Regions from separate parts of the Bradyrhizobium sp. USDA 3262 genome, predicted to be linked through region 1. Evidence: predicted binding sites of a transcription regulator. Region 1 holds the regulator's gene; each other region holds the start of a gene.
The links. Region 1 encodes PhoB, which activates phosphate uptake and scavenging genes when phosphate is short. Its sites were predicted from a motif close to TGTCATNNANCTGTCAT; they were not measured.
Positions count from the first base shown of each region.

Region 1 (3,276 bases):
CCGACAAGACCGCCTTCATGTATCTCGGCGAGCTGATCGAGTTCGACGACACCAACAAGATCTTCACCTCACCGAGCGATCGGCGCACCCAGGACTACATCACCGGCCGGTTCGGTTGACCGGCGCATGATCCGGAAAAGTGGAAACCGGTTTTCCGATCAGGGCATGCTAAAATTCAGGACACGAAACCATGATCCCCGGGATCATGGTTTGAGGGAGACAAGCGATGGCTTCTGAACATACCGCCAAGGCATTCGACAGCGACCTGCAGGAGTTGACCCGCCTGGTCGCCGAGATGGGCGGCCTGGTCGAGCGGATGATTACCGAGTCGGTCGACGCGCTGATCCGTCGCGACGTCGCGCTCGGCAAGCGCGTGGTCGCCGCCGACATCGAGATCGACAATCTGCAGCGCAACATCGAAGAGCGCGCGGTGCTGACGATCGCGCGCCGCCAGCCGATGGCGATCGACCTGCGCGAGATCGTCAGCGCGATGCGCGTCGCCACCGACCTCGAGCGGATCGGCGACCTCGCCAAGAACATGGGCAAGCGTGTCGCGGCGCTGGAGAGCGATTTCCAGCCGCTGAAGCTGATCCGCGGCCTCGAGCACATGACCGACCTCGTGCTGTCGCAGGTCAAGTCGGTGCTCGACGCCTACGCCGCGCACGACCTGCCGGCGGCGATGAACGTCTGGAAGGGCGACGAGGAGGTCGATGCGATCTGCACCTCGCTGTTCCGCGAACTGCTCACCTACATGATGGAAGATCCGCGCAACATCTCGTTCTGCATCCATCTGATGTTCTGCGCCAAGAACATCGAGCGGATCGGCGATCACGCTACCAATATCGCAGAGACCGTGTTCTACATGATCGAGGGCCAGCAGATCACCGACAAGCGCCCGAAGGGGGACATGACCACTTTTGCCACCACGGTGCCGGGCAACTGAAGGCATCATCGGCAAGCGCGAAACCGGCAAGAGTGAAACTGGACGATCCTCGCGACAATTCGTTTCCGCGGGGACTATGCTCAAGGAAGTAAGCGTTTCGGTTTGCGTCTGGGCAACGGATCACCACAGAGAAAGAACTTAAACCGATGAGCGCACGCATTCTGGTAGTCGAAGACGAGGAAGCGCTGACGACGCTGTTGCGCTACAACCTCGATGCGGAAGGCTACGATGTCGAGACGGTGGGGCGCGGCGACGATGCCGACACGAGGCTGAAGGAGCGCGTTCCCGACCTCGTGGTCCTCGACTGGATGCTGCCGGGCCTGTCCGGCATCGAGCTGTGCCGCCGCCTGCGGGCGCGGCCCGAGACCAAGCAGCTTCCGATCATCATGCTGACCGCGCGCGGCGAGGAAAGCGAGCGCGTGCGCGGGCTTGCCACCGGCGCCGACGATTACATCGTCAAGCCGTTCTCGGTGCCGGAGCTGCTGGCGCGGGTGAAGGGCCTCTTGCGCCGCGCGAGCCCGGAGCGGCTTGCAACCGTGCTGACCTATGGCGACATCGAGCTCGACCGCGAGAAGCGCCGCGTGGCGCGCTCGGGCCGCCCGATCGATCTCGGGCCGACCGAGTATCGCCTGCTCGAATTCTTCCTCGAGCATCCCGGCCGCGTGTTCAGCCGCGAGCAACTGCTCGACAGCGTCTGGGGCCGCGACATCTACATCGATGAACGCACCGTCGACGTGCATATCGGCCGCCTGCGCAAGCTGCTCAATCCGGGCCGCGAGCAGGATCCGATCCGCACCGTGCGCGGCGCCGGCTACGCGCTCGACGACCGCTTTGCCAAGGCCGAGCCGCAGCCGTAATGGCCGTTGCGGGATTCATATCCCGTAGCACGGTGTCGTCCCGGCCTAGTGCGCAATTGCGCACGGGAGCCGGCAACTGTTATGTTGGTTTGGTCTGCAGGTACGGCTTTCGGTCTCGCATCATGGCATTGAGGACCGTGAGCAGCTTCCTGGCGACGGCGATGAGGGCGAGTTTGGCTGGTTTTCCCGCCTGTCGCAGTCGTGCATAGAAGGCCTTGAACGGATCTGCTCTGCGAACTGCGTTGAGGGCCGCCATATAGAGGGCGTCACGAACGCGCTTTCGGCCGCCCGCAATCTTGCGCTTGCCGCGGAAGGCGCCGCTGTCGACGTTGAAGGGAGCAAGGCCAGCGAGCGCTGCGAGTTGTTTCGGTCCGACCCGCCCGAGTTCCGGCATCTGCGCGATGAGCTGCATGCAGGCCACGGGACCCACGCCGGGCAGCGAACGCATTAACTTCGCATCGTCCGCGATCTCCGCTTCGGCTTTAATCAATGCGCTGATGTCGGCCTCGATCTCGGCGATCTCGCTGTCGAGGACCTCGATGAGGCGGCCGATGCGTTCGGCCATGGCGCGATCGTCGGCCTCGCTGCGCCGGTTCTTCTCCTGGGCGCGCATGAGGACCAGCTGATCCCGCCGTTTTGCAAGCCTCGCCAAGGCGCCCCGTGCAGGATCGGCGACCTGCTCGGGGGCGGGTTGCATGGCCCGCGCAAAGGCCGCCAGCATCCGCGCATCGATCGGATCGGTCTTGGCGAGTAGGCCGCTGGCCCGTGCAAAGTCGCGGGCACGGGCCGGGTTGATCCGTGCGAACTGGATCCCGGCCTGACGCAGCGCCTCGCGAAGCGCGAGGTCATAGATACCCGTCGCCTCGAAGACCACCAGCGCATCGCATTGCCAACGCGCCACCTGCTGTGTGATGGCCTGTGGCGCGTTGGCAATGCGCCTCGGCACGCCGTCAGCCTCATCAAAGATGTCGAGGTGGTCTTTGGAGATGTCGATTCCGACGTAACGAAGAGCTATGATCACGGTGCCTGTCCCTGTGATGCGAGGTCTGTTGGCGCAGCCTCGTGCAACTGTTCAGGTTGATAGATGGAACGGGCGGGAGACCGAGCCGGCTCACGGCGTCAAGCGCCAAGGACCCAACGGCTTCCCGCCCACCCTCATCCTGACAGACTTCCAAGACACAGGGACCCATACGCCGCGGCCGGCGTAATCGGCACGGGGCCAGACGGCTTTCTAACAACACGCATTAGTGGTTATGGGTCCCGGCTTTCGCCGGGACGACGCCGATGATGTAACGGGCCACGCGCCATAAAAAAATCCCCGCTTTCGCGGGGATTTGTTTTTCAGGTCTTCCGTAGTTTCCCGAGTGCTCACTTGATCTGCGGTTTCGCCGACGGCCGGCGGCGATCGGCGGCGGGCTGGTAGGCGACGCGCGAGTGATGCGCGCAATAGGGCAGGCCGCCGAGCGCCTTGCCGCC
Region 1 is NZ_JBSSCT010000001.1:2,046,584-2,049,859, forward strand. It holds gene pstB (phosphate ABC transporter ATP-binding protein PstB) at 1-119, shown strand, start outside; gene phoU (phosphate signaling complex protein PhoU) at 227-943, shown strand; gene phoB (phosphate regulon transcriptional regulator PhoB) at 1,090-1,800, shown strand; gene ACVWYP_RS09440 (IS110 family RNA-guided transposase) at 1,880-2,821, opposite strand; gene ACVWYP_RS09445 (GcrA family cell cycle regulator) at 3,169-3,276, opposite strand, start outside.

Region 2 (3,276 bases), 4.1 Mb from region 1:
GTAACGCGACCATCCCGTAACAAGCAAAGAGAGAAGGCAGGAGATCAACATGCCCTATGCTGTGACAGACGACGGAGTGCGGCTCTATTTCGAGGAGACCGGATCGGGGCATCCGGTAATCCTGGTTCATGAGTTTGCCGGCGACCTGCGCAGCTACGAGCCGCAGATGCGGCACTTCGGCAAGCGCTTCCGGACGATCGCCTACAATGCGCGCGGCTTCCCACCGTCCGATGTGCCGGAGCAGGTCTCGTCCTATTCGCAGGCGCGCGCCGCCGACGATATCCTGGCCGTGCTCGATCACATCGGCGCGCCGAAAGCGCATATCGTCGGTTTGTCGATGGGCGGCTTTGCGACGCTGCATTTTGGATTGCGTCACCCTGATCGGGCGCTGTCGCTGTGCATCGGCGGCTGCGGTTACGGCGCCGAGCTCGACAAGCGCGAGACGTTTCGCGCCGAGGCCGACGTGATCGCGGGCATGATCCGCAAGGAGGGCATGCCGGCCTTCGCCGAGCGCTACGCCTACGGGCCGACCCGCGTGCAATATGAAAACAAGGACCCGCGTGGCCACGCCGAGTTCAAGACCATGCTGGCCGAGCATTCGGCGGTGGGATCGGCCAATACCCAGCAGGGCGTGCAGAAGGAGCGTCCCTCGCTCTACACGCTGGTCGACGAGATGAAGCGGATCACGGTGCCGACGCTGATCATCACCGGCGACGAGGATTGGCCTTGCCTGCTGCCGGGCATCCTGATGAAGCAGAGCATCCCGTCGGCCGCGCTCGCAGTGATGCCGAACTGCGGCCACGCCATCAACATCGAGGAGCCCGACGAATACAACCGGATCGTCGGCGATTTCCTGTCGCAGGTCGAGAGCGGCCGCTGGCCGCAGCGCGATCCGCGGGCGGTCAGTGCTTCAATAACGGGAATGAAGGAGTAGGCTTCACGCCGAGTTGAATCGCGGCCTTCATCCGCCACCAGGCCAAGCATCCGCGCCTTTCGAGCAACATCCTCGGAAGGCGCGGATTTTTTTCGGGCGTGAGCACGCCGCGACAGCAGGCGGCGCACAATCTGTTCGCATGATTGCTGTCATTCAATTCCATGTCTTGTGACCGAAACCGCGTCCACAGATAGCCGCTCGCGTGAGACGGAAGGGGAGGGCGTCTGTCATGCGCGCAAAGATTGGTCCCTCGATGCCTGCTGCAACCGATGCGGACATGAGCGCGCATCATCATTCGTCGCATTCATTCGATCGACACAGCGCTGTCATCGGCGATGGATAACTTGTCGCAGGTCGACGTCATAAATCCTTAAAAATAAAAGGGGCACTACGGTGAAAGCCAAATTTCTTTCGACGGTCGGAGTCTGTCTGGTTGCTGCCGCTGCGGTGATGTGCAGCGCCGCAGCTCAGGACGACAACAAGGGCAATAACGGCCACGATCATCATCCGCACGACATCCACACCCAAACGCCGATCAAGCATCTCGTCGTTATTTTCAACGAGAATCGCTCGTTCGATCACTACTTCGCAACCTATCCTGTTGCGACCAACCCGACCGGCTCTATCCCGTTCACGGCGAAGCCGCATACGCCGAAGGTCAACAACCTCGCCAACGCCAATCTGTTGACCAACAACCCGAACACCAACCCGGCCAACGGCACCGGCGCGACCAATCCGTTCCGCCTCGACCGCACCCAGGCCAACACCAAGTCGCAGAATCACGCCTACACGCCCGAGCAGCAAGCGGTCGACAACGGCAAGGAAGACCTGTTTCCGAAATTCACCGGTCGCGGCACCGCCGGCGGCGTCGGCGCCTTCGGCACCAACGGGCAGGTGATGGGCTATTTCGACGGCAACACCGTCACCGCGTTCTGGAATTACGCCCAGAACTTCGCGATGAGCGACAACAACTGGACCGACACCTTTGGTCCGTCGACGCCCGGCGCGCTCGAGGTGGTTGCCGGCCAGACCAACGGTGCGCAGAACATCGTCGGCTCGTCGTCGTCGATCGCCGACGGCCAGGGCGGCCTGACGCTGATCGGTGATACCGACCCTGCCTACGATGCCTGCTCGAGCACGACCAGCCAGGTCCTGATGACCAGCAAGAACATCGGCGACCTGCTCAATGCCGAGCAGATCAGCTGGGGCAGCTTCATGGGCGGTTTCGACCTGACGCTAAAGAACAGCAACGGCACCACCAACTGCGGCCGCAGCACGTTCTCGAGCAACGTCAACGGCACAGTCGTGGACTACATCCCGCACCACGCCTGGTTCCAGTACTACAAGTCGACGGCCAACCCGACCCATGCGCGGCCGAGCTCGGTAAATGCGGTCGGACACACCTATGTGCCCGGCGGCAAGACGCTCGATCCGGCCAATCACGCCTACGACCTCGAGGACTTCTACGCCGCGGTGAAGGCCGGCAACTTCCCTGCCGTCTCCTACATCAAGATGCCGGCCTACCAGGACGGTCATCCCGGCAACTCCGATCCGCTCGACGAGCAGGCCGGCGATGTCGAGCTGATCAATTTCCTGCAGAAGCAGAAGGAGTGGGGCGAAACCGCGGTCATCATCACCTATGACGACTCCGACGGCTGGTACGATCACCAGTACCTTGCGCCGATCAGCGCCTCGTATGACCCGACCGCCGACCAGGTCAACGGCCCCGGCCAGTGCGGCCGCGGCATCGGCAAGCAGACGCAGCCGAACGGCCTCAATGGCCAGCCGGTCAACGGCCGCTGCGGTCCCGGCACGCGAACCCCGTTCCTGGTGATCTCGCCCTTCGCCAAGCGCAACTACGTCAGCCACACCCGCATCTCGCAGGCGTCCGTGGTGCGCTTCATCGAGGACAACTGGCTGCACGGCCAGCGTCTTGGCGGCGGCTCGTTCGACGACAGCGTCGAATCGATCGCCGACCTGTTCGACTTCGAGCGCGGCCACGGCCAGGACCACGAGTACCGGCAGGACACGCTGTTCCTTGATCCGACAGCCGGAACGGTCATCGTCAGCCCGCCGGATGATCACCATCACCACTAACGCCCTTCGGTTCTGATCCAATCAGAACCGAAGCTCTGCCCTGACGCGTTCTGCTCGCGCGAACTGGTCTCCAGTTCGCGCGAAAACGCTTAACGACACTGGATCTGACATGAACCGCCGCACCTTGTGGCTTCTCGGCGCCGGCTTGCTGTGCATGGCCGGCACTGTTGCGGCCGTCGAGACGCAGGGACTTCCGGGGACCAATCCGAACCCGGTGCAGCTCAGGCGTCCGCCGGTCGCCCCTC
Region 2 is NZ_JBSSCT010000001.1:6,116,665-6,119,940, reverse strand. It holds gene hydA (dihydropyrimidinase) at 1-4, shown strand, start outside; gene ACVWYP_RS28755 (alpha/beta fold hydrolase) at 50-934, shown strand; gene ACVWYP_RS28750 (phospholipase C) at 1,385-3,031, shown strand; gene ACVWYP_RS28745 (cytochrome-c peroxidase) at 3,141-3,276, shown strand, end outside.
Region 2: ACVWYP_RS28750 (phospholipase C) is a predicted target of PhoB. The motif match lies at 1,293-1,309, and genes of this name have one in related genera.

Region 3 (3,276 bases), 1.5 Mb from region 1:
CTGCGCCGGATAATAGTAGTCCGACGCCAGCACCGAGCAGAGGCCCTGTGCGATCATGTCGGATGCCTTGGTCCAGCCGGTATGGCTGCCGCCGCGCACCACATTCGGCGCGCCGAACACGATGAAGTCGCCCGCATCAGCGGCGTCGCGCGCGGTCTCCTCGTTGACGGGAAATTCGGCGATCACAGCGCCCAGCGTGCGAAACTCCTGGCGCATCGCCGGGCTGTTGTCGTCGTGTGAGAGCATACGGATATCAGCCGCGCGCGCAGCGGCTGCCAGTCGCGCGATCGAGGCGGGCACCTCGGGGCGGCGCGCCACGACCCGGTCGAGCATGTCGTTGACGGCCTCGACGGAGAGCCCGGTGCGCTCGGCCAGCTGGTTGCGCTTCTTCGGCTTGACGTTGCTGTGGTCGTTGAAGGCGAACAGATCGATGCGGCCTTCACTGAGCCATTGAATGATCTCGGCCTCGGCCTCGAGATTGTGGGTCTCGTGGCGCAGATGGAAGCGCGTGTCGGCGGCGAGTTGCGGCCGCAGCGCCTCGATCGCGTCGAGCAGCTTGCGCGCATTCTCCGCGCTGCGCAGGCCGGGCTCCCACGACCAGGTCGTGCCATGGAACACGGTGGTGATGCCGTTGGCGATCGCCTGCCGGTCGCTGTCAACAAGCGCCACGTCGGTCGGGAAGTCGACGCTTGGGCGCGGCATCATCTGCCGCTCGAACGCATCGCCGTGCAGGTCGATGATGCCGGGCAGCACCAGCAGGCCGGTGGCATCGATGTGAAGCGCGGCGCGACCCTGCTCGGCGTCGAGCGCGCCGACGTCGCGGCCCGCGGTCCGCAGCGAGGTCTCGACCAGGGCGCCGTCAACCAGCGTGCGCCCGCCCTCGATGAAAATGTCCGTCACGATGCGGCGCTCCGTTGTTTGTTCTGTGATTGGGATACGGCCTCGGCCTCATGCTTGTCGAGGAATTCCTCGACCGCGAGCTTGCGAAAGTCGGGCAGGACACGGCGAAGTGTTTCGTGATCCCAGTCCCACCATGCGAGCGCGGCAAGGCGGTCGGCGATCGTCTCGGAGAAGCGCCGCTTCATCGGCCGCGCCGGATTACCGGCGACGATGGTGTAGGCGGGGACGTCCTTGGTCACGATCGCGCCGGCGGCAATGACGGCACCAGTTCCGATGTTCCGTCCTGGTAGCAGGATCGCACCATGCCCGATCCAGACGTCATGGCCGATATGCACGTGATGCGCACGTCGCCAGTTGAAGAAGTCGGTGTCGTCGCTCTCTCCGGGAAAATACGCGCTGGCGCGGTAGGTGAAATGCGCCTGGGTCGCGCGATGCATCGGGTGGTTGCCGGGGTTGATGCGGGTCATCGCCGCGATCGAGCAGAACTTGCCGATCGAGGTGTAGGTGATCTGGCTGTCGTTCACGACGTAGGAATAGTCGTCCATGCTGACTTCAAGCAGGATCGTGCGCGCGCCGACCTCGGTATATTTGCCGAGCTCGCTCTCACGGACCGACGCAGTCGGGTCGACGGTCGGCACAACCGAGAGTGTCTTTCCGGCCATCAGGGCCTCCGCAAATCTTCAAGAATCTTGGGCTTCCGGGGATGCGTGCTCGTCATCGGGACGCTTGATGACAACATCATGACGTTGCGATGACGGCAAGCGAGCGACAAGGGAGGGGTGTGGACGATCGCCGCACCGCAGCGCTGTCGTCACATAACTGTAAAACGCCGGGGATAGCGATGGCCCAACGAGGCGCGGTTGGAGCATTACATGCTGGTGGTGGAAGGTTTGACGTGCCGGTTCGGCACGAAAGCCGCAGTCGACAACGCGTCCTTTTCGATCGCGCCGGGCAGCTTTGTCGGCGTGATCGGTCGCTCCGGTGCCGGCAAGTCGACGCTGCTGCGAATGATCAACCGTCTCGCCGATCCGACTTCCGGCCGTATCCTGTTCGAAGGCACCGACGTTACCGCGTTGCGCGGCAAGGAACTGCGGCGGTGGCGCGCGCGCTCGGCGATGATCTTCCAGCAGTTCAACCTGGTCGGCCGCCTTGATGTGCTGACCAATGTGCTGATGGGCCGGCTGGCCCAGATTCCGTCATGGCGCTCGCTGGCGCAGGTCTGGCCGGAACAGGACAGGGCGCTGGCGCTGTCGGCGCTCGAGCAATTCGACATCGCCCAGCTCGCGGCACAGCGCGCCGACCAGCTCTCCGGCGGCCAGCAGCAGCGCGTCGCGATCGCCCGCGCGCTGGTGCAGGAGCCTGACATCATTCTCGCCGACGAGCCGATCGCCTCGCTCGATCCGCGCAACACCAAGATCGTGATGGATGCGCTGCTGCGCATCAACAAGCATTTCGGCATCACGGTGCTCTGCAATCTGCACTCGCTCGACCTGGCGCGGACCTATTGCGACCGCCTGGTCGGCATGGCCGCGGGTCGCGTGGTGTTCGATGGCGCCCCCGCGGCGCTCACCGACCATATCGCCCGCGAGCTCTATGACCTCGAGGCCAATGACGTCATCGGTGCGGCACCGCTGCCCGCGCCCGACGGTGCAACTGCGCCGGCACTCGGCACCGCAGCCGCGGCCTGAGCGTCGCGCACTTTTCAATCTGGGAGGCCGAGCATTTTGCCCGGCCAACAGGTGCAACTACGACAAAAGAGGGGTAGTCATGTTCACTCGTCGCATCATTCTGGCTGGCGCTGCCGCGCTGGCATTTGCCGGTTCGGCCTCCGCGCAGGACTGGAAGGCAAAATATCCGGAGCTCACCTTCGCGGTGGTGCCGGCCGAGAACGCCTCCGGCGTCACCGAGCGCTGGACGCCGTTCGTCGCGTATCTGTCGAAGGAACTCGGCGTGAAGGTCACGCTGCGCATTGCCAACGACTACGCGGCCGTCATCGAAGGCCAGCGCGCCGGCAACATCCAGATCGCCAGCTACGGCTCGGCCTCGTTCTCTCGCGCGCGCTTGACCGGCGTCAAGACCGACGCGTTCGCCAACGATATGAACGCCGACGGTTCGACCGGCTATTACTCGGTGTTCTTCGTCAAGGCGTCGAGCCCGTACAAGACCGTCGAGGACCTGAAAGGCAAGAATCTCGGCCTGGTCGATCCGAATTCGACGTCCGGCAACAACGTGCCGCGCTTCGAACTGAACAAGATGGGCATCGCGAACGCCGAGGGCTATTTCGGCAAGGTCGTGTTCACCGGCAGCCACGAGAACGCCGTCCTGGCGCTGTCGCAGGGAACCGTTGATGTGGCCGCCAACCAGTGGACCAACGAG
Region 3 is NZ_JBSSCT010000001.1:3,579,992-3,583,267, forward strand. It holds gene ACVWYP_RS16470 (alpha-D-ribose 1-methylphosphonate 5-triphosphate diphosphatase) at 1-900, opposite strand, end outside; gene ACVWYP_RS16475 (chloramphenicol acetyltransferase) at 897-1,562, opposite strand; gene phnC (phosphonate ABC transporter ATP-binding protein) at 1,773-2,588, shown strand; gene phnD (phosphonate ABC transporter substrate-binding protein) at 2,668-3,276, shown strand, end outside.
Region 3: phnC (phosphonate ABC transporter ATP-binding protein) is a predicted target of PhoB. The motif match lies at 1,630-1,646, and genes of this name have one in related genera.